DNA from 3 places in the Rhizobium sp. H4 genome. Region 1 is predicted to be linked to each of the others. Evidence: riboswitches for the same ligand, from Rfam matches in the RefSeq annotation. Region 1 holds a riboswitch; each other region holds the start of a gene.

What was found. A riboswitch is a leader RNA that binds a small molecule or an ion and turns the genes downstream of it on or off. The one in region 1 is predicted to bind thiamine pyrophosphate.
Region 2: it holds a riboswitch for thiamine pyrophosphate, as region 1 does, so the genes downstream of both, thiC (phosphomethylpyrimidine synthase ThiC) here and C4N04_RS23360 (ABC transporter permease) in region 1, are expected to answer to the same signal.
Region 3: it holds a riboswitch for thiamine pyrophosphate, as region 1 does, so the genes downstream of both, thiM (hydroxyethylthiazole kinase) here and C4N04_RS23360 (ABC transporter permease) in region 1, are expected to answer to the same signal.

The regions. Positions count from the first base shown of each region.
Region 1 is NZ_PSOW01000016.1:85,885-92,898, reverse strand. Features, by position in the region: gene C4N04_RS23390 (NADH-quinone oxidoreductase subunit NuoF) at 1-562, opposite strand, end outside; gene C4N04_RS23385 (formate dehydrogenase subunit gamma) at 559-1,038, opposite strand; gene C4N04_RS23380 (LysR family transcriptional regulator) at 1,167-2,060, opposite strand; gene C4N04_RS23375 (metalloregulator ArsR/SmtB family transcription factor) at 2,137-2,478, opposite strand; gene C4N04_RS23370 (SDR family oxidoreductase) at 2,581-3,351, opposite strand; gene soxR (redox-sensitive transcriptional activator SoxR) at 3,468-3,938, opposite strand; TPP riboswitch at 4,263-4,376, shown strand; gene C4N04_RS23360 (ABC transporter permease) at 4,579-5,385, shown strand; gene C4N04_RS23355 (ABC transporter ATP-binding protein) at 5,382-6,194, shown strand; gene C4N04_RS23350 (ABC transporter substrate-binding protein) at 6,262-7,014, shown strand, end outside.
Region 2 is NZ_PSOW01000013.1:29,642-36,655, forward strand. Features, by position in the region: gene thiC (phosphomethylpyrimidine synthase ThiC) at 1-1,652, opposite strand, end outside; TPP riboswitch at 1,748-1,879, opposite strand; gene C4N04_RS20290 (glycerophosphodiester phosphodiesterase family protein) at 2,052-2,810, opposite strand; gene C4N04_RS20295 (ABC transporter permease) at 2,837-3,718, opposite strand; gene C4N04_RS20300 (ABC transporter permease) at 3,732-4,658, opposite strand; gene C4N04_RS20305 (ABC transporter ATP-binding protein) at 4,669-5,655, opposite strand; gene C4N04_RS20310 (ABC transporter ATP-binding protein) at 5,652-6,647, opposite strand; gene C4N04_RS20315 (ABC transporter substrate-binding protein) at 6,718-7,014, opposite strand, start outside.
Region 3 is NZ_PSOW01000004.1:247,799-254,812, forward strand. Features, by position in the region: gene C4N04_RS08120 (ABC transporter substrate-binding protein) at 1-367, opposite strand, end outside; gene C4N04_RS08125 (glycoside hydrolase family 3 N-terminal domain-containing protein) at 412-1,434, opposite strand; gene C4N04_RS08130 (hypothetical protein) at 1,459-1,755, opposite strand; gene thiD (bifunctional hydroxymethylpyrimidine kinase/phosphomethylpyrimidine kinase) at 2,203-3,036, opposite strand; gene thiE (thiamine phosphate synthase) at 3,033-3,668, opposite strand; gene thiM (hydroxyethylthiazole kinase) at 3,665-4,468, opposite strand; TPP riboswitch at 4,510-4,606, opposite strand; gene C4N04_RS08150 (DUF1349 domain-containing protein) at 4,702-5,286, opposite strand; gene C4N04_RS08155 (ABC transporter substrate-binding protein) at 5,513-7,014, shown strand, end outside.

The DNA of each region.
Region 1 (7,014 bases):
TGCCGCTGTCGCCTTCATCGGCATTGCAGACGATATATTTGCGTTCGCCGGCCGCATCGAGGACGGTCTTCCACTTGATGCCTGTGGGGAAACCCGCGCCGCCGCGTCCACGCAGGCCGGAATCGGTGACCTCCTTGACGATTTCGGCGGGCGCCATCGAAACGGCGCGGCGAAGGCCGGCAAGGCCGCCATGCGCCTCGTAATCCGAAAGCGAGAGCGGATCGATCACGCCGCAGCGGGCGAAGGTCAGGCGGGTCTGTTGCTTCAGGAACGGGAGGTCTTCAACCTCCCCGAGACAGAGCGGGTGATCGCCGCCATTGACGATCCCGGCGTCGAAGAGACCGGGCACATCCCTTTCTTTCACCGGTCCGTAGCCGATGCGCTTGCCGGCAAGCTCGACCTCGATCAGCGGCTCCAGCCAGAACATTCCGCGCGAGCCGTTGCGCACGATCTCGGCATCGAGGCCGCGGGCGACGATCTCCTGGGTAATCGCCTTTGCCACCTTTTCGGCCCCGAGCGCCAGCGCAGCGGCATCGCGCGGAACATAAATCTTGACTGTCATCGGCGCGCCTCCGCGACGAGTTCCGTCGCCAGCTGATCGTCGACCCGGGCATACACCTCGCCGTCGAGCATCGCCGACGGGCCGCAGGCGCAGAGCCCGAGGCAGTAGACCGCCTCCAGCGTCACACTGCCATCGAGCGTCGTCTGGTGAAAATCGATGCCGAGCAGCGCCTTGACGCGCTCAGCCAGCGCGTCGCCGCCCATCGACTGACAGGCCTCGGCGCGACAGAGCTTCAGCACATGTCGCCCGGCCGGGTGGTCGCGATAATCGTGATAAAAGGTCATTACCCCATGCACCTCGGCGCGCGAGAGGTTCAGTTCCTCCGCGATCACGGGCAGGGCTTGCTGCGGCACATACCCGAATTCCTGCTGAACTTGATGCAGAATGGGAAGCAGCGGCCCTTCAAGGAAGCGAAGGTCGGCGACAATGGTACGCGTGCGCGCTGCAATATCGCCTTCGGCGATATGAATGGTCATAGGGCAGCCCTCCCAGCCGCTGGTTGCGGAATGGCGCCCTCCCCAGCCGAGGCCATTCGTCGCCCAGCATCTCAAGGAAGCCGGCGGCGATCAATAAAGCTATCTCGTGGATCGATAGATTTTTCCTATCAGAGCTCTTCATCCTGCACGAGCACTCGCGCTTCATGCAGCAAGGCCGACACGAGCGGCGTGAACGGCTCGCGATAGGGCGCGACGAGGCCGACCAGATGGTGGGCCTCCGGCTCAACAATCGGAATCATTCGGATTTCAATTGGGAATCCAAATGATTTCGCGACGTTGCGCGGCATGATGCTGGCCCAACGTCCGGTTCTGACATGCGAGAACAGCACGATCATCGAGTTGGATTCGAGTGTCGGATGCACTGTGGCCCCCGCTTCCGTCAGGTGCCGGTTGATGATGCGTCGGTTCTGCATGTCGGCGGTCAATAGACAAAGCCGAAGATCGCCGACCTCCTTCCAGGTCACGTTGTCGCGATCGGACAGCGGGCTGCCCGCAGCCGTGATCAGGTGATAACGCTCGGCATAGAGGGGAACACTGGTGACACGTCCGAGCGGCTCATTTTCAAGATAGGTGATACCGGCATCGATCTCGAGATTTTCGAGCATGCTCAGCACCTGCAGCGAATTGCGCGAGACGATCGAGAAGGTGACGCCCGGATGTCGTTCCTGAAAGGGCGTGGTGATGCGCGAAAGCATGGCGAGGGCCGTCGGGATGGCGGCGAGACGAATGTGGCCGGAAAGACCGCGCCGCGCCGCGCGCATTTCCTCGCGCATGGTGCGGGCATCGCCGACGATGCGCCGCGCCCATTCGAGCACGCGCTGCCCCTCCGGCGTCAGCCCCTGATATCGCGACCCGCGCTGCACCAGCATGACGCCGAGCTGATCCTCCAGCTGGCGGATGGCGGCCGAGAGCGTCGGCTGCGAGATCCCGCATTCCTCCGCGGCGCGGCCGAAATGCTTTTCATTGGCAAGGGCGATGAAGAATTCCAGCTTGTCGATCATCCGGTCTCCCGATCCGGCGTGAGGTCATCCGGATCCAGCCCATCCTCGTGCGCAGCCGCCGCGCTACGCGACATGCTTAACCGTTTTCGGCAGCCGGAAAAAGATCGAACAATGATTCGAGGAAGGCGAGCACACTGAGATCGCCGATGCTGTAATAAACCAGCCTGCCTTCGCGGCGCGTATTGACCAGACCTACAAGCCTCAGGCGCGCGAGCTGCTGCGAGACCATTGCCTGTTGAATGCCGAGAATAGTCTCGATTTCACCGACCGTCCGCTCCTCATTCGCTAATATGCAGAGAATCAGAAGTCGGGTCTGGTGCGCCAGCGCTTTCAGCAGATCGCTCGCCTCGTGGGCTTTTCCAGCGAGTTTGTGCAAGTCCTGGCCGGACATCCCCGGCTCGGGTTTGGGCAACGGCATTCGGTATCTCGGAAGGAAGCACTGAGGTAGATCAGTACAATAGCATATTCACACAAGCGAATTATTCCAAAGTAACGAAATGCCAAAAAAAGTCCAAGCAAATCAGCAGATAAGCTGACCGCCATTGATCTCGATCACCTGACCGGTGATGTAGCCCGAAAGCAAAGGGGCGGCCAGAAAGAGATAGGCGGGAGCACAATCCTCCGCCGTGCCGAGCCGCTGTAAAGGTATGGTCTTCTTCGTCTGCTCCAGCTTTTCGCGGGAGGAATAGCGCTCATGGAAATCCGTCTCGATCGTTCCCGGCGAGACGCAATTGACCCGGATGCCATCCGGCGCCAGCTCACGGGCAAGCGCCTTGGAATAGGTGGAAACGAAGGCTTTCGAGGCCGAATAGACCGAAGAACCGGGACTGCCGCCGGTCAGCGCTGAAATCGAAACGGTGTTGACGATGGCCGCGCCTTCGGCCGCCTTCAATGCCGGCAACAGCGCCCGGGTCAACGCCACCACCGACGTCTGGTTCAGCCGCACGATCGCTTCATAATCTGCGTCCGTCAGCGTCGCAGCCGGAAAACGGCCGAGCATGGTGCCGGCATTGTTGACGAGCACATGCACCTTGTCGAAGAAGGCGAGAGCGTCCTCCGCAAATTGCGCGGCGCCGCCGGCGGCGGTGAAATCGGCGTGCAGCAACAGCGCCCGTCTTTCCGATTCGGCCGTCAGCAGGAAATCCGGCAGATCCCGTCCAGGTTTGCGGCCGGTATGGACGATCACCTTCGCGCCGCAATCCAGGAACTGGCGGGCCACCTCGAGGCCGATACCCCGGCCGGCGCCGGTGACGACGACATTGCGATTTTCGAATAGTCTCGGATGGAACACGAAGCCGTCCTCCTCGCGGACAATGCCGCCGGTTGCGCCCTTCGCCCTTAACATATGAGCGCGCCGGCCGAAAGAAAGGCATGCACCGATCTTTCCGCCGGAGACCTCGGGAAAGCTCAGCTTTCGTTCTCGTTCTCCAGTAGCCGCGCACCCGGCCCTTCTTCGCCAAGCCGATCGCAGGGATTGCGCAACGGACAGCTCTCGATCGACAGGCAGCCGCAGCCGATGCAGCCGGTCAGGCGGTCGCGCAGCAGGCTGAGCCGTCTGATTCGCTCGTCGAGTTCATTCTTCCAGCGCGCCGACAGCGTCTGCCAGTCGGCAACCGTCGGTGTGCGCCCCTGCGGCAGAGAGGCGAACGCCGTCTGGATTTCTAAGAGCGGAATGCCGACACGCTGCGCCACTTTGATGATGCCGAGCCGGCGAAGCACGTCACGTCCGTAGCGCCGCTGATTGCCGCGTGTACGGATGCTGGAGATCAGCCCCTTGGCCTCATAGAAATGCAGCGCCGAAACGGCAAGACCACTGCGTTCCGCCACTTCGCCAACCGTCAGAAGCCTGCCGAGCGGCGTTGCAGAAATCGTATCCATCACCCTCTTGACCTCAATATTAGTTGAGGTTTTATAAGGCCTACTCCACCGGTCGTAAAGCAGGAAGAAGCGACGCGCGATCACCAGGCGATAACAGGCCGAAATCATGGCGCCGGCATTTGCGGCCCTCGCACCGGCCGCGTCCTGCAATAGAGAGCCGCCCAAGACGAGCTCGGGTTCCGTTCCCGGCAGGTACGGAACCTCGGAAAACACCCGGACAGAACTCCGTCCGGGTGTTTTTTCGCGTCTGCGGTTCGGTTCCGACCGGACGAACGGGATCGTGATTTTGCGGTTGCGGTAAGAAAACCTGGATGATAGTTTTCGCCGAAATCACAGGGGAGCTCCGTGTCGCCGGGGCTGAGATGAGAAGCGCAAGCCTCCGGACCCTTCAAAGCTGATCTGGGTAATGCCAGCGGAGCGAGGTTCAGATGTTTCCGAGCGCACAAGTGTCACCCTGGCCGATGTCCGGCGGCTTCCCCGGCACCATTCTCGATGTCTTCGACAGGTTTGCGTATCTGCGCCGCCGCGCGACTAATCAAGCGCGCAAAGGAGGCTGCGGCGCTTTGAATTGCTGCATGACCTTGGATCGATTCCGATTTGAAGACTCATGCAGCCGGACGAAAGCCTGAAATCGACGTTGATGACATCGCCACCACCATCGGATTCGCGTGTTGCCGCGCTCGGTGCCGGCCTGTACCGGGCGATCCCGGCCCTGCTCGCCGGTTTTGTCTTTCTGGCCGCATGGGAACTTTATGTCGATCTTTCCGGCATCAAACCATCCATCCTGCCAGCACCTTCGCGTATCCTTACCCAAGGCTGGCTGAACCGCGAAGCGTTAATAGCAAACACCTGGCCGACGCTCGGCGCCACACTCGGCGGCTTCGCCCTGTCGCTCGCCTTCGCTTTCGTCTCGTCGATCCTGATGGATTTCATGCCCTCCATGCGCCGGGCGTTGCTGCCGATCTTCATTGGCAGCCAGACCCTGCCGCTGGTGGCGATCGCGCCGCTCGTCGTTCTCTGGTTCGGATTCGGCCTGTTGCCGAAGATATTGTTGGTAGCGCTCGTCACCTTCTTCCCGCTGCTCGTCGCCCTGCTGCAGGGTTATGAGGCGACCGACCGCGACATCGCTGAACTCTTGAACTCGATGAAGGCAAGCCGCTGGCGCATTTTCCGCCTGGCCCGGCTTCCCTCCTCGCTGCCCTATTTTTTCGCCGGCCTCAGGATCTCGATCACCTATGCCGTCGTTGGCGCGATCTTTGCCGAATATGCGGGAGCCGCGCGCGGCCTCGGCATCTATATCCTCAACGCCAAGAACAATTTCCGGCCGGATCTCGTCCTCGCCGCCGTCGTCGTCAGCGCCGTGCTGACACTCTGCCTCTTCGCAGTGACGCTGATGATCGAGCGTCTCGTCATGCCCTGGCAACCGTCCGGGGAGCGCCGCCGATGACCGATGAACTGGTCGAACTGCGTAAGATTTCGAAAACCTTCGACGGCATGCAGGTGCTCGGCGATATTTCGCTCGCGGTCGCAAGCGGCGAGTTCGTTTCGATCGTCGGCCCCTCCGGCTCCGGAAAATCGACGGTGCTTCGATTGCTGACCCAGGCGCTGCGACCCGATTCCGGCGCCCTGCTGTTCAAGGGCGCGCCCCTCGAACAGACGCCGCATTCCTTCGCCTTCATGCCGCAACGCGATGCGCTGATGCCCTGGCGCCGGATCATCGACAATGCCGCACTCGGCCTGGAGGTGCGCGGCATGAGCCGCCGCGCCGCCCGCGCCACGGTGGCGCCGCTGTTCGAGCACTTCGGCCTTGCCGGCTTCGAACACCATTATCCCGCCGAACTTTCCGGCGGCATGCGCCAGCGCGCCGCGCTGTTGCGCACCGTCGTCCAGAGCCAGGACGTGCTGCTCCTCGACGAGCCTTTCGGCGCGCTGGACGCGCTGACACGCATGCAGATCCAGGAATGGCTGCAGGGCATGTGGACGCAACATCGCTGGACGGCCTTGTTGATCACCCACGATGTTCGCGAGGCGGTATTCCTCTCCGACCGGATCTACGTGCTATCGGCCCGCCCGGCGCGTATCATCCGCCAATTCCGCGTTCCCCTGCCCCGCCCGAGAAGCATCGCCGATCTCGGCTCGCCGGCGGCCCAGGCGATCGAGACCGAAATCCTGCAAACCCTGCTTCATCCGCTAGAACAGGATGATTTTAGGCCGGTCGGCCCAAATTCCGAATCCCGTTCTGATTTAAAGAGTTAGAGCATGACGTTGTCCGAAGACCGCTCACCTTTTCGGCATTATGCTCTAGAGACCTGAGGAGGTCACCATGCTGCTTCTCACCCGTCGACAGACGATCCTCGCCGCCCTCGCGACAAGCCTCGCCGGCCGCACCGCCTACGCCCAGTCAGCGCCGGCAAAGGTTCGCATTGCGCTAGACTGGACGCCCAACACCAACCATATCGGCATCTATGTCGCCAAGGCGAAGGGCTTCTATGCGGCCGCCGGACTCGATGTCGAAATTCTACCCTTTACCGATACCAGCGCCGGCACGCTGGTGTCGAACGGGGTTGCCGATTTCGGCATTAGTAGCGAGATCGAGGCCATGACGCAGCGCGCCGGCGGCGGTGACGTGAAGATGGTCTATGGCGTCGTCCAGACCGAAACCGCGCGCCTGATCTACAAGGGCGGACGCGACGACATCAAGCGCCCAAAGGATCTCGACGGCAAGACCTATGGCGGCTTCGGCGGCACCTGGGAGAGCGCGCTGGTCTCCGCGATGATCCGCAATGACGGCGGCACGGGCGACGTCAAAACCGTTACCCTCGGCACCTCCGCCTACGAGGCGCTGGACAATGGCTCGATCGATTTCACGCTGGAGATCTACACCTGGGAAGGCATCGCCGCCGAACTGGAAAACCGCAAGATCGGCCGCTTCCACTATTCCGATTACGGTATTCCCGACGAGCAAACGACGGTCATCGTCTCCAGCGACGCCTATCTCTCGGCCAGCCGGGAACACGCCCGCGCCTTTATCCAGGCGACGCGCCAGGGTTATGCCTACTCCGTCGACCATCCCGAC
Region 2 (7,014 bases), on a different contig from region 1:
GCCTCCTTCGGCAGGGTCTCGTCGTGGAAGGAACGCGCCGTATCCGGGTCGAGGGAGAGGTTGAACTGGTCCTCCCAGCGGAATTCGAAGCGCGCCCGCGACAGCGCATCGTCGCGGATGCGGGCGGCCGGATGCCCCTTGGCAAGATCGGCAGCATGCGCTGCGATCTTGTAGGTGATGACGCCGGTCTTGACGTCGCTGCGGTCGGGCAGCCCCAGATGCTCCTTCGGCGTGACGTAGCAGAGCATGGCTGTGCCGAACCAGCCGATCATGGCTGCGCCGATGCCGGAGGTGATGTGATCATAGCCCGGCGCGATGTCGGTCGTCAGCGGTCCGAGCGTATAGAAGGGCGCTTCGCCGCAGACCTTGAGCTGCTTGTCCATATTCTCTTTGATCTTGTGCATCGGCACATGGCCGGGGCCTTCGATCATCACCTGGCAGTCCTTCGCCCAGGCAATCCTTGTCAGCTCGCCAAGCGTTTCCAGCTCGGCAAATTGTGCTGGGTCATTGGCATCCGCGATCGACCCCGGACGCAAACCGTCGCCGAGCGAGAAGAAGACGTCATAGGCACGGCAGATGTCGCAGATTTCCTCAAAATGCTCGTAGAGGAAACTCTCCTTGTGGTGATGCAGACACCACTTGGCCATGATCGAGCCGCCGCGTGAGACGATGCCGGTGACGCGATTGACGGTGAGCGGGATATAGGCCAGCCGCACGCCGGCATGGATGGTGAAATAATCGACGCCCTGCTCGGCCTGTTCGATCAGCGTATCCCGATAGACTTCCCAGGTCAGATCTTCGGCAATGCCGTTGACCTTTTCGAGCGCCTGGTAAAGCGGAACAGTGCCGATCGGAACCGGCGAATTGCGAATGATCCACTCCCGGATGTTGTGAATGTTGCGGCCGGTGGAAAGGTCCATGACCGTGTCGGCGCCCCAGCGGATCGCCCAGACCATCTTCTCCACCTCTTCCGCCATTGACGAGGTGACCGCCGAATTGCCGATATTGGCGTTGATCTTCACGAGGAAGTTCCGGCCGATGATCATCGGTTCGGTCTCGGGGTGGTTGATATTGGCGGGGATGATCGCCCTGCCCTCGGCGACTTCCCGGCGCACGAATTCGGGCGTCACGAAATCCGGAACATGCGCGCCGAAGCTCTCGCCGTCGCGCGCGAGCGCCTCCTTCGCGGCCTGCCGGCCGAGGTTTTCGCGGATCGCGATGAACTCCATTTCCGGGGTGATAATGCCGGCACGCGCATAGGCGAGCTGGGTGACGGCGCGGCCGGCCTTTGCCTTAAGCGGCGTGTTGCGAATGGGAAATTCCGGCGTCAGCCGCTCGCCCGTGGCAAAACCATTGTCTTCAGGCTTCACCACACGGCCTTCATAGGCTTCGACGTCGCCGCGCGCCCTAACCCAGGCCTCGCGCAAACGCGGCAGCCCGGCGTCGATGGAGACCACATGGGCCGGATCGGTATAGGGGCCGGAGGAATCATAGACCGTAACCGGCGGCTCGCCGGAGGTCGGGTGAAGGCTGATTTCGCGCATCGGCACGCGCAGATCCGGATAGAGGGTTCCGGGTTTGACGATCTTGGTCGAGGCCGGAAGCGAGCCGGTGGTGACGACGGGGGTAAGCTGGGGTGCAACAATATTCATGGATGAGGCTCCAAGGTTTGACGTTTGGAGACCCAGTTCCAGTGTTGGAATGATGGAAGGACGCCTTGCGCGACAAAGCGAAAATCCGCCCAACAGCCGCAGCGTCCGCACCGTCCCTACGCCAGTATGAACTGGATCAGGTTCAACGGGTCACTGCGCCACAATCGGCAAAGCCGAATCGTCTAGCAGAATCTCAGCCCCTTGCCGGGACACCCCTGGTGAATGTTCGCCATCAAAGACCGCAGCGGCGCTTGTGTCAAGCCACGGCTGATGTGTTCTCGTCCAGCCCTTGAATTCTGGGCAACCCCGCGAAGCGATGAGTCGCAGGGAGGAACCGTTTCATCTTGGCTGGCGACTCGCCGCTTTTGAAGCCGGCACAAGATCGCTTACAATCCGCGGCTAGGCCGGTTCGAATTGCGATCGAATTTCAGAGCGAAGGCGGAGCGCCAGGTCGGGGCTGTCGGAGGTCAGGTGGCCGATTCCACGCTTCAGCCAGGCGCGGATCAGCGTTTCATCGTTCAGCGTCCAGGCGCAGAGCCGTTCCAATGGAAGCTTCTGCCTGATGAGCGGCCATTCCGCCGCCATCAGCTCGTGATGAATGGCGACGATATCGACGAGACCATCGACCCTTTCGAGAAAGGCCCGCAATCCGCCCTGCTTCGCAGCCCATTCAGCATTCACAGAGACGAGGCGGGCGATATTTGGCGCCGCACGGCGGCACTCCTCAAGAAGAGGAACGTCGAACGAGGTTAAATGGCAGCGTGCGGCAAGACCGAAGCCTTCAATTTCGGCGGCGACTTTTTCGACGATGCCGGGATAAGGCCGCCCCTTTTCATCTGATTTGATCTCCACATGGAGCTGCTTGTCGCCACCGGTGACGAGCACCGAGAGCACGTCCGCAAGCGTTGGCACAGTGTCATCGGAGCCTTCAAGATGGGTCTCGCCACGCAACTCCGGCGTCAGCGCACGAACCGGCCCGGTTTTGTCCGTCGTGCGATCCAGCGTCGCATCGTGGATGACGACCAGCTCGCCAGAATTGGTGAGGTGTACGTCGAATTCCACTGCATCGATCTCGAGCGCAAGAACGTTTCGGAAGCCCGTCAATGAGTTTTCGGGCCATAGGTTGCGGGCGCCGCGATGGCCGGTGATCTTGTTCATGGAGTTCTCCTCAAAAATGAGACGGATCAGCGAAGAGTGGGATCAAGCTTGTCGCGCAGCCAGTCGCCGACCAGCGAGATCGCAAGCGTGGTCATCATGATCACGAAGGCCGGCGCCAGCATGATCCAGGGTGCGCGCGTCAGGTACTCGCGGCCAAAGCCAACCATGTTGCCCAGGCTGGTCTCCGGCGGCTGCACGCCGAGACCGAGGAAGGAAAGCCCGCTTTCCATCAGAATGATCTCCGGGAAGGTGAGCGTCATCGAGACGATCAGCGTCGAGGCGACGTTCGGCAGGATATGGTTGATGTAGACGCGCGCCGGCCTCGCTCCGAGCTGGACGACGGCGGCAGCATAGCCCTGCGCGCTTGCCGAGATCGCGAGCCCGCGGGCGATGCGGGCATAACGTTCCCAGCCGTAAAAGCCCATCAGGCCGATCAGCAGCGGCATCGAAGAACCGAAGAACGCAAGAACCGCGAGCGACATGATGAGGAAGGGCAATGCCGCCTGGAAATCAGCGAGCACAAGCACAAGATGCTCGACCGCGCCGCGGAACTTCGCAGCAGCAAAGCCAAGCGCCGTGCCGAAGACGGCCGAGATGATCGTGGCGCCGAAGGCGATGGCAAGCGAGACCCGGATCGACTGAAGGAGCCGGGAGAGGACGTCGCGGCCAAGCTCGTCGGTTCCGAGCAGATGGGCGGGATTGCCCGGCTGCGACAGGCGGCTGCGCAAATCCATGGCGGTGATGCCGTAAGGGCGGATCATATCGGCGCAGAATGCTACGAACACCATGGCCGCAAGCCAGCCGATGGCGAATGCGACGGAGAAAGGCACGCGCCGCAACTGTCTGATGAAGCGGATGAGGATGGATACTTCGGACGATCGCGGGCGGGCGGTGTCGGTGACGCTCATGCCGGGCCTCCTGTCAATGGGCGCTTTGGCTGCGAAGCCGCGGATCGAGCCAGCCATAGAGCAGATCGACGATGAGGTTTGACGCGACCATGGCGGCGGCGACCATCAGCAGGATGCATTGGACGACAGCGAGATCGCGATTGGACACGGAGACGACCAGCAGGCGGCCGATGCCAGGCCATGAGAAGATCGATTCCACTACGACTGCACCGGCGATCAACGAACCGACCATGAATCCGACGATCGTGACGATCGGCACTGCCGCGTTCGGCAAAGCGTGGCGCCAGACGACGTCCGGCCACTTCATGCCTTTGGCGGATGCCGTGCGGATATAGGGCTGGCTCATCACTTCGATCATCGCGCTGCGCGAGAAGCGCGCGAGAATGCCGATTCCGCCGATGCTCAGCGTCAGTGTCGGCAGGATGCCGTGCTGCCAGGTGTCCTGCCCACCGGAGGGCAAAACGCCGAGGGTGATGGAGAAGATCAGCACCAACAGCAGCCCCATGACGAAGGAAGGGATAGTGAAACCGAAAATTGCCGCCAGGATGACGCCCCGGTCGACCGTGCTCTGGCGGTGAAGGGCGGCGTAGACGCCGGCCGGAATCCCGATCACCAGCTTGAGCAGAAGCGCCGGCACGGTGAGCTGCAATGTCGCCGGAATGCGTTCGATCACCAGCTGGATGGCGGAGGCCTTGTCGCGCATGGAGACGCCGAAATCGCCGGTGAAAATCGATTTTATATAGGCAATGTACTGGATCCACAGCGGCTGATCGAGACCCCAGGCTTTGCGGAAGGCATCGACCGATTCCTGCGGAACATCCGGGCCGAGCATGACCTGGGCCGGATCGCCGGACATGCGCAACACGACGAAAGCAAAGGTCAGCACCGCGAGAATTGTCACAAGGGCACGAAAAAGACGGATGAGAGCGAAACGCAGCATGGCTTTCCCCTTACGCGGCGACCGGCTGGCCTGCGCCGGCGACCATGTGGCAGGCCGCGCTCCGGCCTTGCGCAACCTCTCGAAGCAGCGGCGCGCTTGTGCGGCAGATATCAGCCACCAGGGGGCAACGCGGGTGGAAGGCGCAACCGGATGGGCGGTTGGCCGGGTTCGGTGGTTCGCTCTGCAGGATGACCCGGCCGATGAGCGGCTTGCCCGGTACCGGCACACTGGAGACCAGCGCATTGGTGTAGGGATGCATCGGCGTCTGAAAGATGACATCGGACGACGCCTCTTCGACGATCCGCCCGAGATACATGACCGCAACCCGGTCGGCGACGTTGCGCACCACCTTGAGGTCATGGCTGATGAAGATCATGGCGATACGATGCTGCTCCTGGAGGTCCCGGAGCATGTTGACGATCTGCGCCTGAATTGACACGTCGAGGGCCGAGACCGGCTCGTCGCAGATCAGAAGTTTGGGGCGCGAGGCGAGCGCGCGGGCAATGACGGCGCGCTGCCGCTGACCGCCGGAGAGTTCGTGGGGATAGCGCCCCGCCTGATCCGGCCGCAGCCCGACGGCAGCCATCAGCTCGGCGACACGCGTTGGCCGATGCTCCTTCGGTACCAGCCTGTGAATCGCAACCGGTTCGCCGATCTGATCGGCGATCGTCAACCGCCGGTCGAGGGCTGCCAGCGGATCCTGGTAGACGAGCTGCATCTTGGCGCGTAGCGCCCGCCATTCCGGTGTGCCGAGCCTGGGCATCGGCCTGCCCTCGAAGAAAGTCCCGCCTCCCTGCGGCGGATCGATCCCGAGCAGCAGGCGGCCGAGCGTCGATTTGCCGGAGCCTGACTCTCCCACCACACCGAGCGTTTCGCCGGCCATGACCTTGAGTGCAATTCCGTCGACGGCCCGAACCGGCGTCATCTTGCCGAACGTGCCCTGGCGCACCGCGTAGGTTCTGACCAGATCTTTGGCTTCGATCAGAGGTTCGCTCACGATGCGGTCTCCAGAGCGTGCATTGCAAGCCGGCGTGTCGTTCCGACCGGGTGATGGCAGGCAAGAACGCGACCATCGGCGGTCGAACGCAGGTCCGGCATGCGGATCCGGCAGTCCATGGCGACATTGAAACACCGGGGAGAAAAGGCGCATCCGTCCGGCATGTCTTGCGGATGCGGAACGATCCCGGGAATCGGAATAAGCCGATCGCGCGGGCCGTCGAGCCGCGGAATGGCGTCGAACAGGCCGCGCGTATAGGGGTGCTGCGGGCTCTCGAAGAGGGCTTCGATCGCACCCTGCTCCACGATGCGGCCGGCATACATGACGCAGGCGCGTTCGCAGACCTGGCTGACGGCGCCGAGATCGTGGCTGATGAAGATCGTCGCCATGCCGGTTTCGGCGCGAAGCTCGATCAAAAGATCGAGGATCTGCGCCTGAATGGTGGCGTCGAGGGCGGTGGTCGGTTCATCGGCGACGAGGAGATCCGGCTCACCGGCGAGCGCCATGGCGATCATCAGGCGCTGACACTGGCCACCGGAAAACTCATGCGGGAAGAGATCGAAACGGCGGCGCGCATCGGGAATGCCGACCATGTCCATCAGGCGCAAGGCCTCGCTCCCGGCCGCCGCGCCGAACAGACCGCGATGGATGGCCAGCGCCTCGGTAATCTGCCGGCCGATGCGGAGAACAGGATTGAGCGAACTCGACGGATCCTGAAAGATCATGGCGATGCGCTTGCCGCGCACACCCTCCAGCACGGGGCGCGCGCTGCCGAGGATTTCCTGTCCGTCCACGCGAACGGAGCCTGTGACCGTCGCCTTGCCCGGCAGGAGCCCGAGCGCCGCCAGCCAGGTGACCGACTTGCCGCAACCGGATTCGCCGACGAGACCGATCGCCTCGCCGCGGCGGACATCGAGATCGATGCCGTGCAGGACCTGGACGCCGTCGAATGCGACCTTCAAATCGCGCAGTTCCACAAGGTTGGAAACCATCGGAGCTCACCTCCATTTCAAATAGACGACGCCGGCCGCGAATAGGCGGCCGGCGCGGGAAAGCATTTGATCAGGCGTTCCAGTTCGATGCGCGGAAGTCCATGGCGAAGGCAGGCGCAGCCTTCCACTTGAGTGAGGACTTCATGCCGGTAAAGACGGCGTTCTGGTGCAGGACCTGGTAGACGGGATCTTCGCGCTCGCAGATTTCAAGCATGCGGGCGATCGCCTTCTGGCGCTGAGCCCTGTCGGTCGAAGTCTCGAGCACGACGGAGAGCTTGTTGACCTCATCGTTCGTCCAATCCTTCTTCTGCTGGACTTCGCCGTTCGGGCCGAACTGGACGACCAACGGGGTGATCGGGTCGTTGAT
Region 3 (7,014 bases), on a different contig from region 1:
CGAAGTCGAGCGCCGGGAATTTCTTCAGGTAATCATAGGTGAACTTGACGTCGGCTGAGGTCAGCGGCTTGCCGTCCGACCATTTCAGGTCGGGGCGCAGCTTGAACTCAATGCTCTTCAGGTCGTCGGACAGTTTGAAGCTTTCGGCCAGACGATAGACCGGCTTGTTGCTGTCGAAGCGGTTGAAAATAACAAGCGGCTCATAGATGAAATCGAGCGTCGACTGGCGCGCCGAGGTCTGGTTGAACGGGTTGAAGTTGCGAACCCAAGTCGTCGCCGGTTCGATATTCGCCGTCAGGATCGTCTGCGCCATGGCAGAGCCCGAAAGCAGCGACAGCGCAGCGGCGGCAAGAAGATATTTTTTCATGTCCTATTCCCCTTTTTCTTATGCGGTGAGAGATGGCGCGCCGGTCAGAAGACCGAGGCGCTGGCAAACATGTCTTCGACTTGGCGGTGGGCGGCGCGGACGTCGATCTTGAGATTGCCGAGGCGGGCCTTGCCGGCGGCGATGCGCTGCAGCGCGGCATCCGTCAGTGGGCGGGCGGCTTTGGCAGCGGCTTCGCTTTCGGGAATGTCGCCATGGCTGTGCAGCGCGATGTCGAAACCTGCGTCGAGCACTTGGCTCACGCGCTCCGGCAGCGTGCCGGAGAGCGACTCCATGAAGATGCAGTCGGAGATCAGCACACCGTCATAACCTAGATCGTTGCGGATGACGTCGTGCATGACAGGCGAGACGGAGGCCGGCAGCTCCGCGTCGTAAGCCGAATAGACGACGTGGGCGACCATGGCCCAAGGCGTATCCTTCAGGGCGACGAAGGGTTTGAAATCGGTGGCAGCGAGCATTTCGCGGCTGGCGTCGACGATCGGACGCTCCTTGTGCGAGTCGAGCGTCGCGCGGCCATGGCCGGGAATGTGCTTCATCACAGGCATGTTGCCGGTCTCGAGCAGGCCGTCGACCACCTCGCGGCTGAGGGCGGCGATGACATCGGGATCCGGGCCGAAGGAGCGGGCGCCGATCACCGCGCTCGTCGTCTCGAAGACGAGGTCGAGAACGGGCGAGCAGCCGCTGGAAAGGCCAAGTTCCGTCATCATCGCCCCCATGGCCTGGGAGGAAAGGCGCAGGGCTCGTTTGCCGAGCTCGAAATCGCGGCGCGCCAGTTCGGCAAACTGGCCGAAGCTGCGGAAGAGCGGCCAGGGGCCGGCATCGAGATGCTGGACGCGGCCGCCTTCCTGGTCGGTAAAGACAGGCGCATCGTCGCGGCCGACGGCTTCACGGAAGCGTTCGATCAGCCGCTTGGTCTGCTCCGGCTCGCGCTGATTGCGCCGGCCGACGAAGAGGCCGAGCGGATTGGTCTCGCGAAAGAGCGCAAATTCATCATCCGAAAGAACCGGATTAGGAAGGCCGACAAAAAGGGCGAGCGGGGTCGAGGACAAGTCTAGTACTCCGGTATCAGATGGTCATTGCGGCATGCTTCTCAGCATGCCTTCGTAGATGCCCTTGTCGGGGGCCGGGATGGTGATGGCGCCTGCGGTCCTGGCGTAAAAATCGATGGGACCGGCATCGCCGATGAAGGCATAGGCATGGCCGACCGAGACCTCGCTTGCCCAGTTCTCGCTGAACCGTTCGCGAACCCAGTTGACGACGAGATGCAGTTCCGGGGGGAGTGCCGGGCGGATGGCGGCGCCGACGTTGTCGGCTCTCTGTTTCAGGTCGGCAAGCTTTGCGGAATACAGGCTCACAAGCAGGTCTGGCACCCCGACATTCCTCCTGCAATTCCGTAGTTACGGAATATATATCCCTCTTATGTCATAGACTTGGCCATCTCGTCGGGCTTGTCAACAGGGTTTTTCAGAAGGTCAAAGCGGCTGCCTCCCGTGATAGCTGTGACTTCAACGCAAAGTAGGCGACGAACAAAAAACGGCCCAGGATGGACGGGCCGTTTCAAACTGCTGACAAAGTGGGTCAGCTCCTCTTCGTCATGCTCGCATAAGGCCACGGCCGTCTGGTTGGCGTCCGTAGCTGCCCCTCACCCTAACCCTCTCCCCGTAAACGGGGCGAGGGGACGTGCCCTGCGAGAGGCAGAGAGGAACGGAGAGGCTGCGGCTATCCCCCTTCGCCCGTTTACGGGGGGCCGAAGGACGGGTCGAGACCCGTGGTTCGACCCCGGTCGGTGCCGGCAGGCGGATGAGGGGCGGCTGCCTTCATTCGCCGTCTTTCCAAAGCGCATGAAAATGCTGCACCGGACCGTGGCCGGAGCCGACGCTGAGATTTCCGGCCGCCGCGACCGCGCCGGCAAGATAATCCTTGGCAATCGAAACGGCCTGCCGCGCCGAGGCGCCCTTGGCAAGCTCGGCCGCCAGCGCGCTCGACAGTGTGCATCCGGTGCCGTGGGTGTTCTTGGTCGGCACCCGCTGGGCTTCGAACCAGTGCAGGCCATCGGCGGCGGCCAGCACGTCGGGGCTTTCGTCGCAGTCGAGATGGCCGCCCTTGACCAGCACGGCGGCCGGGCCGAGTGCGCGCAGCTGTTCGGCCTGCGCCGCCATGTCAGCCCGGCTCGTCGCGACCGGCTGGTGCAGCAGCGCGGCGGCCTCCGGCAGGTTCGGCGTCAAAAGCGTGGCGAGCGGCAGCAGCCGGAGGGTCAGCACGTCGACCGCTTCGGGCGCGAGCAGGGCGGCACCGCCTTTGGCGATCATGACGGGATCGAGGACGACAGGAATGCCGCGTCCGTTGGCTGTTGCTGCGGCCAGAGCTTTAGAAAGTGCGGCGGCGACGGCCTCGGCGATCTCGGCATTGGCGATCATGCCGATCTTGACCGCATCGACGCGCACATCGGCAAAGACGGCAGCGATCTGGTCGGCGACGAATGGAGGCGGCACCAGATGCACGCCGGTGACCCCTTGGGTGTTCTGCGCCGTCAGCGCGGTCAGCACCGCCATGCCGTAGACGCCGCGGGCGGAAAAGGCCTTGAGATCGGCCTGGATGCCGGCGCCGCCCGAGGGATCGGAGCCGGCGATGGAAAGAACGTTGCGGATCATGCCGGAACCTTTCGAATTTCTGCAGCTATGCGGCGCGTGGCCGCTTCCGGGTCCGGCGTGCCGCAGATGGCGGAGACGACGGCAAGCCCCTTGGCGCCGGCAGCAAAGACTTCGGCCACATGATCCGCCTTCAGCCCGCCGATGGCGACGGACGTCACTGGCGAGAGCTGCACCAGTCTGGCGAGACCATCAAAGCCGATCGGCTGCTTGTGGTCGGCCTTGGTTGGCGTCGCAAACACCGGGCCGACGCCCGTATAATCGACGAGACCCGGATCGACGGCGGCGGCGAGCGCCTCGGTTTCGACCGAGAGGCCGAGGATCATGTCGGGACCGATCATCTCCCGCGCGGCGCGCGCGTTCAGGTCCTCCTGGCCGATATGCAACCCGTCGGCGCCGATGGCGATCGCCGCCTCGACATCGTCATTGACGATGAGACGGGCGCCGGTGCCACCGAGCGCCATTCTCAAGGCGCGGCCGGTCTCGATCATCTTCGAAGTGCCGGCTCTTTTGTCGCGCAGTTGCACCATTGTCGCGCCGCCGGCAACGGCAAGCCGGGCGGTCTCGACCATGCCGATCGGGGCGCAGAGATCCGGATCGAGCACGAGATAGAGCGAAAGGTCGAAAGCCTTCATGCAATCGATACCCTGGCTCTCGCATCCAGCGCTTCGCCGTCGAGCGCGGCCAGCGCATCGAGGAAGCGCCAGGCGAACGAGCCGGGGCCGGCCGCCCCGAGTGCGGCATCTTCGCCAGCGACGGCAAAGGTTGCGAGCGCTGCGACCGTCGCGCCGAACAGATCCTCGGGCGCGGTGGCGGCAAAGGCGCCGATAAGGCAGGTCAGTGAGCAGCCGAGCGCGGTCACCTGCGGCATCAGCACCGATCCGCCCTTGATGCGCACGGCTCTTTCGCCATCGGTCACGAAATCGACGGCGCCGGTGACGGCGACGATGGCCTGCTGCCGCTCCGCGAGCCGACGGGCCGAATCTTCCGCCTGCTCGACCGGATCGCGGCTGTCGACGCCCTGGCCGCGGCTTTCCCCGCCGGCAAGCGCGATGATCTCGGAAGCATTGCCGCGGATGATCGTGGGCTTCAGCGCCAGCAGATCGGTGACTGCTTGGCGGCGAAAGGCGGTGGCATAATGCGCCACCGGATCGAGCACCCAGGGTTTGCCGGCTGAGGCTGCCGCCTTGGCCGCCGCCTGCATGCCGTCGAGCCATTGCGTCGACAGCGTGCCGATATTGACGGTCAGCGCGCTCGCGATGCCGGCGAATTCGCCGGCTTCCTCAGCCGCATGCACCATGGCGGGCGAAGCGCCTGAGGCAAGCAGGACATTGGCCGCGACGTTCATGGCGACATAATTGGTGATGCAGTGGACGAGCGGCGGCTTCTCCCGCATCGCCTCCAGCATGGCTCCCGAGGTGGTCTTGCTCTGCATGGCGCCCCTTTCAGGCGGGGCAGGCGCGGGGCGCGTCGACGGCGATGCCCCGAGCGACTCCCTCCGCCGGCATTATCCGGTTCAGGTTCGAAGGGTTCTTCTCAGCCCGCCTGTCGACGAACGCCCCTGTCTCTCATCCCGCTCTTTTTCGCAGAGAACGACGCGGCTGTCATCCCGAAAATAGCGTTCCGCCTGCCTTCCGACAAATCTGGTTGAACGCATCACAGCGTTCCTCAACTTAAATCATGCAGATCCGTCGTAATTGCCGGCCCGATCGAAAACTCCGAAAAACGCACCGTCAACCCGCTTCGCTCCGGCGTGCACGCGGTCGGCCCAACCTCGTATCGGCCGGCAGCGGGGAAGGGCGCTAACCGCAGTAGCGGCCAGCGGCTGCCGTCGCGGGAGGCCTGGATACGCAGGGCGCCGCCTGCGAGGGTGACGCGGATGCGGAAATCTTTGAGTTCCTTGAAAGGCTGCGACACCGACCAGTCGGACCTGCCGTCGGTGACGACGGTGCTCAGGAAGGCCTCGCCGTCGGTGAATTCGACGCCTGTCTTGACCCAGCGTTTTTCGTCGAGGCGCACCATCAGGCCGGCCTGGTCGTAAAGGGTGCGGAACTCGCCTTGTACGCGGATCTGCGCGGTGAAGCTCTCGGTCGTCGGGAAGGCGAGGAAGTGGCCGCTGTCGCGGGTGAAGCCGTAATAGGTTTCCCGCCAGAAATCGGTCTTTTCGCCTGTTGTCAGCGTCAGGCCGGTTGCGTCGGCGTGCCAGCTTTCCGGTTCGTTCCGCCATTTTCCGTCGTTGAAATCGATGCTCATTCCATCCTCGCTCTATTGAAGCCGTGGCGCTGCCGATTCTTCACGCTCGCATAATGCGCGAGCTTCGGGCAGGCGGCTAGCCGCACACGCGGTTCGGTGCTGTTTGCCGCTGCGACCTCGTCTCACGACATAATCCACGGCTTCCGCTTGACACGATCATTTCATCTCTTATTCTGTTACAAAAACATGAATTACATAATTGTGGAACTTAACCGGGAGCTCTCATATGAAAACGCTTGTCGCATTCCTGCTCGGCACTGCGCTCGTCGCCCTGCCTTCGACCTTGCTTGCTGAGGAAAAGGGCGGCGTCATCAATGTCGCGACGATCGGCGAGCCGCCGACGCTCGATCCGATGTCGTCGACGGCCGATCTCGTCGGCATCGTCACGCAGCATATTTTCGAAACGCTCTACACCTTCGACAAGAGCTGGAACGTGACGCCGCTTCTGGCCGAAAGCCTGCCCGAGATCAGCGCCGACGGCAAAACCTATACGATCAAGCTCAGGGCCGGCATCAAGTTCCACGACAATAGCGACATGACGTCCGAGGATGTCGTCGCCTCGCTGAACCGCTGGATGAAGATCGCCTCGCGCGGCAAGCAGGTGGCGGGCTTCATCGACAAGATCGCGGCTGCCGATCCGGCGACCGTGACCATCACGCTGAAGCAGCCCTATGCGCCGCTGACCTCGCTGCTCGCCTTCAACAATTCGGCGGCGATCATCATCCCGTCGGAAAAGCAGGACGAGCCGATGAAGGAGTTCATCGGCACCGGCCCCTATATGCTGAAGGAGCGCAAGGCCGACCAATATATCCAGCTCGTCCGCTTCGACGGATACAAGTCGCGCGAAGGCGACAGCAATGGTTATGGCGGCGCCCGCCGTCAGTATCTCGACGAAATCCGCTTCGTGCCGGTGCCGGATCCGAATACCCGCGTCGAGGCCGCCGTTTCCGGCCAGTACGATTATGTCGATTCGATCCCGGTCGAATCCTACGACAAGCTGAAGGCCTCGACCGCCTCGCAGCCGGTCATGCTCAAGCCCTTCGGTTATCCAGTTTTCGTCTTCAACACGAAGGAAGGTGTTGCCGGGAATGTCGAGGTTCGCAAGGCGATCCGCCAGGCGCTCAGCATGGAAGACATGCTGGCCGCCGCCTTCGGCAGCACGGATTTCTATGCGCTCGACGGCGCCATCTATCCGAAGACCTTTTCCTGGTCGACCGATGCCGGCGCCGAAGGCGCCTACAATGTCGCCGATCCGGAAGGGGCGGCGGCTGCCGCCAAGAAGGCCGGATACAATGGCGAGCCGATCCGCATCCTGACCAGCCGCCAGTACGAATTCCATTACAAGATGGCGCAGGTCGCCGCCGAATATCTGAAGCTTGCCGGCTTCACCGTCGATATGCAGGTGGTGGATTGGGCGACGCTGACGCAGCGCCGTACCGATCCGAAGCTCTGGGATATCTACATCACCCACAGCCCGTTCCTGCCGGAGCCGGCGCTGATCGGCTCGCTCTCGACCAGCTCGCCCGGCTGGTGGGATACGCCGGCCCGCAAGGCCGCCGTCGATGCCTTCACCTCCGAAGTCGATCCGAAGAAGCGTGTCGCACTCTGGGCCGATGTCCAGAAGGCCGTTTATGCCGATGCGCCCTTCATGAAGATCGGCGATTTCAACGCGGTTTCGGCGAAATCGGTCAAGCTCGAAGGCGTCGATCCGGCTCCGTGGCCGTATTT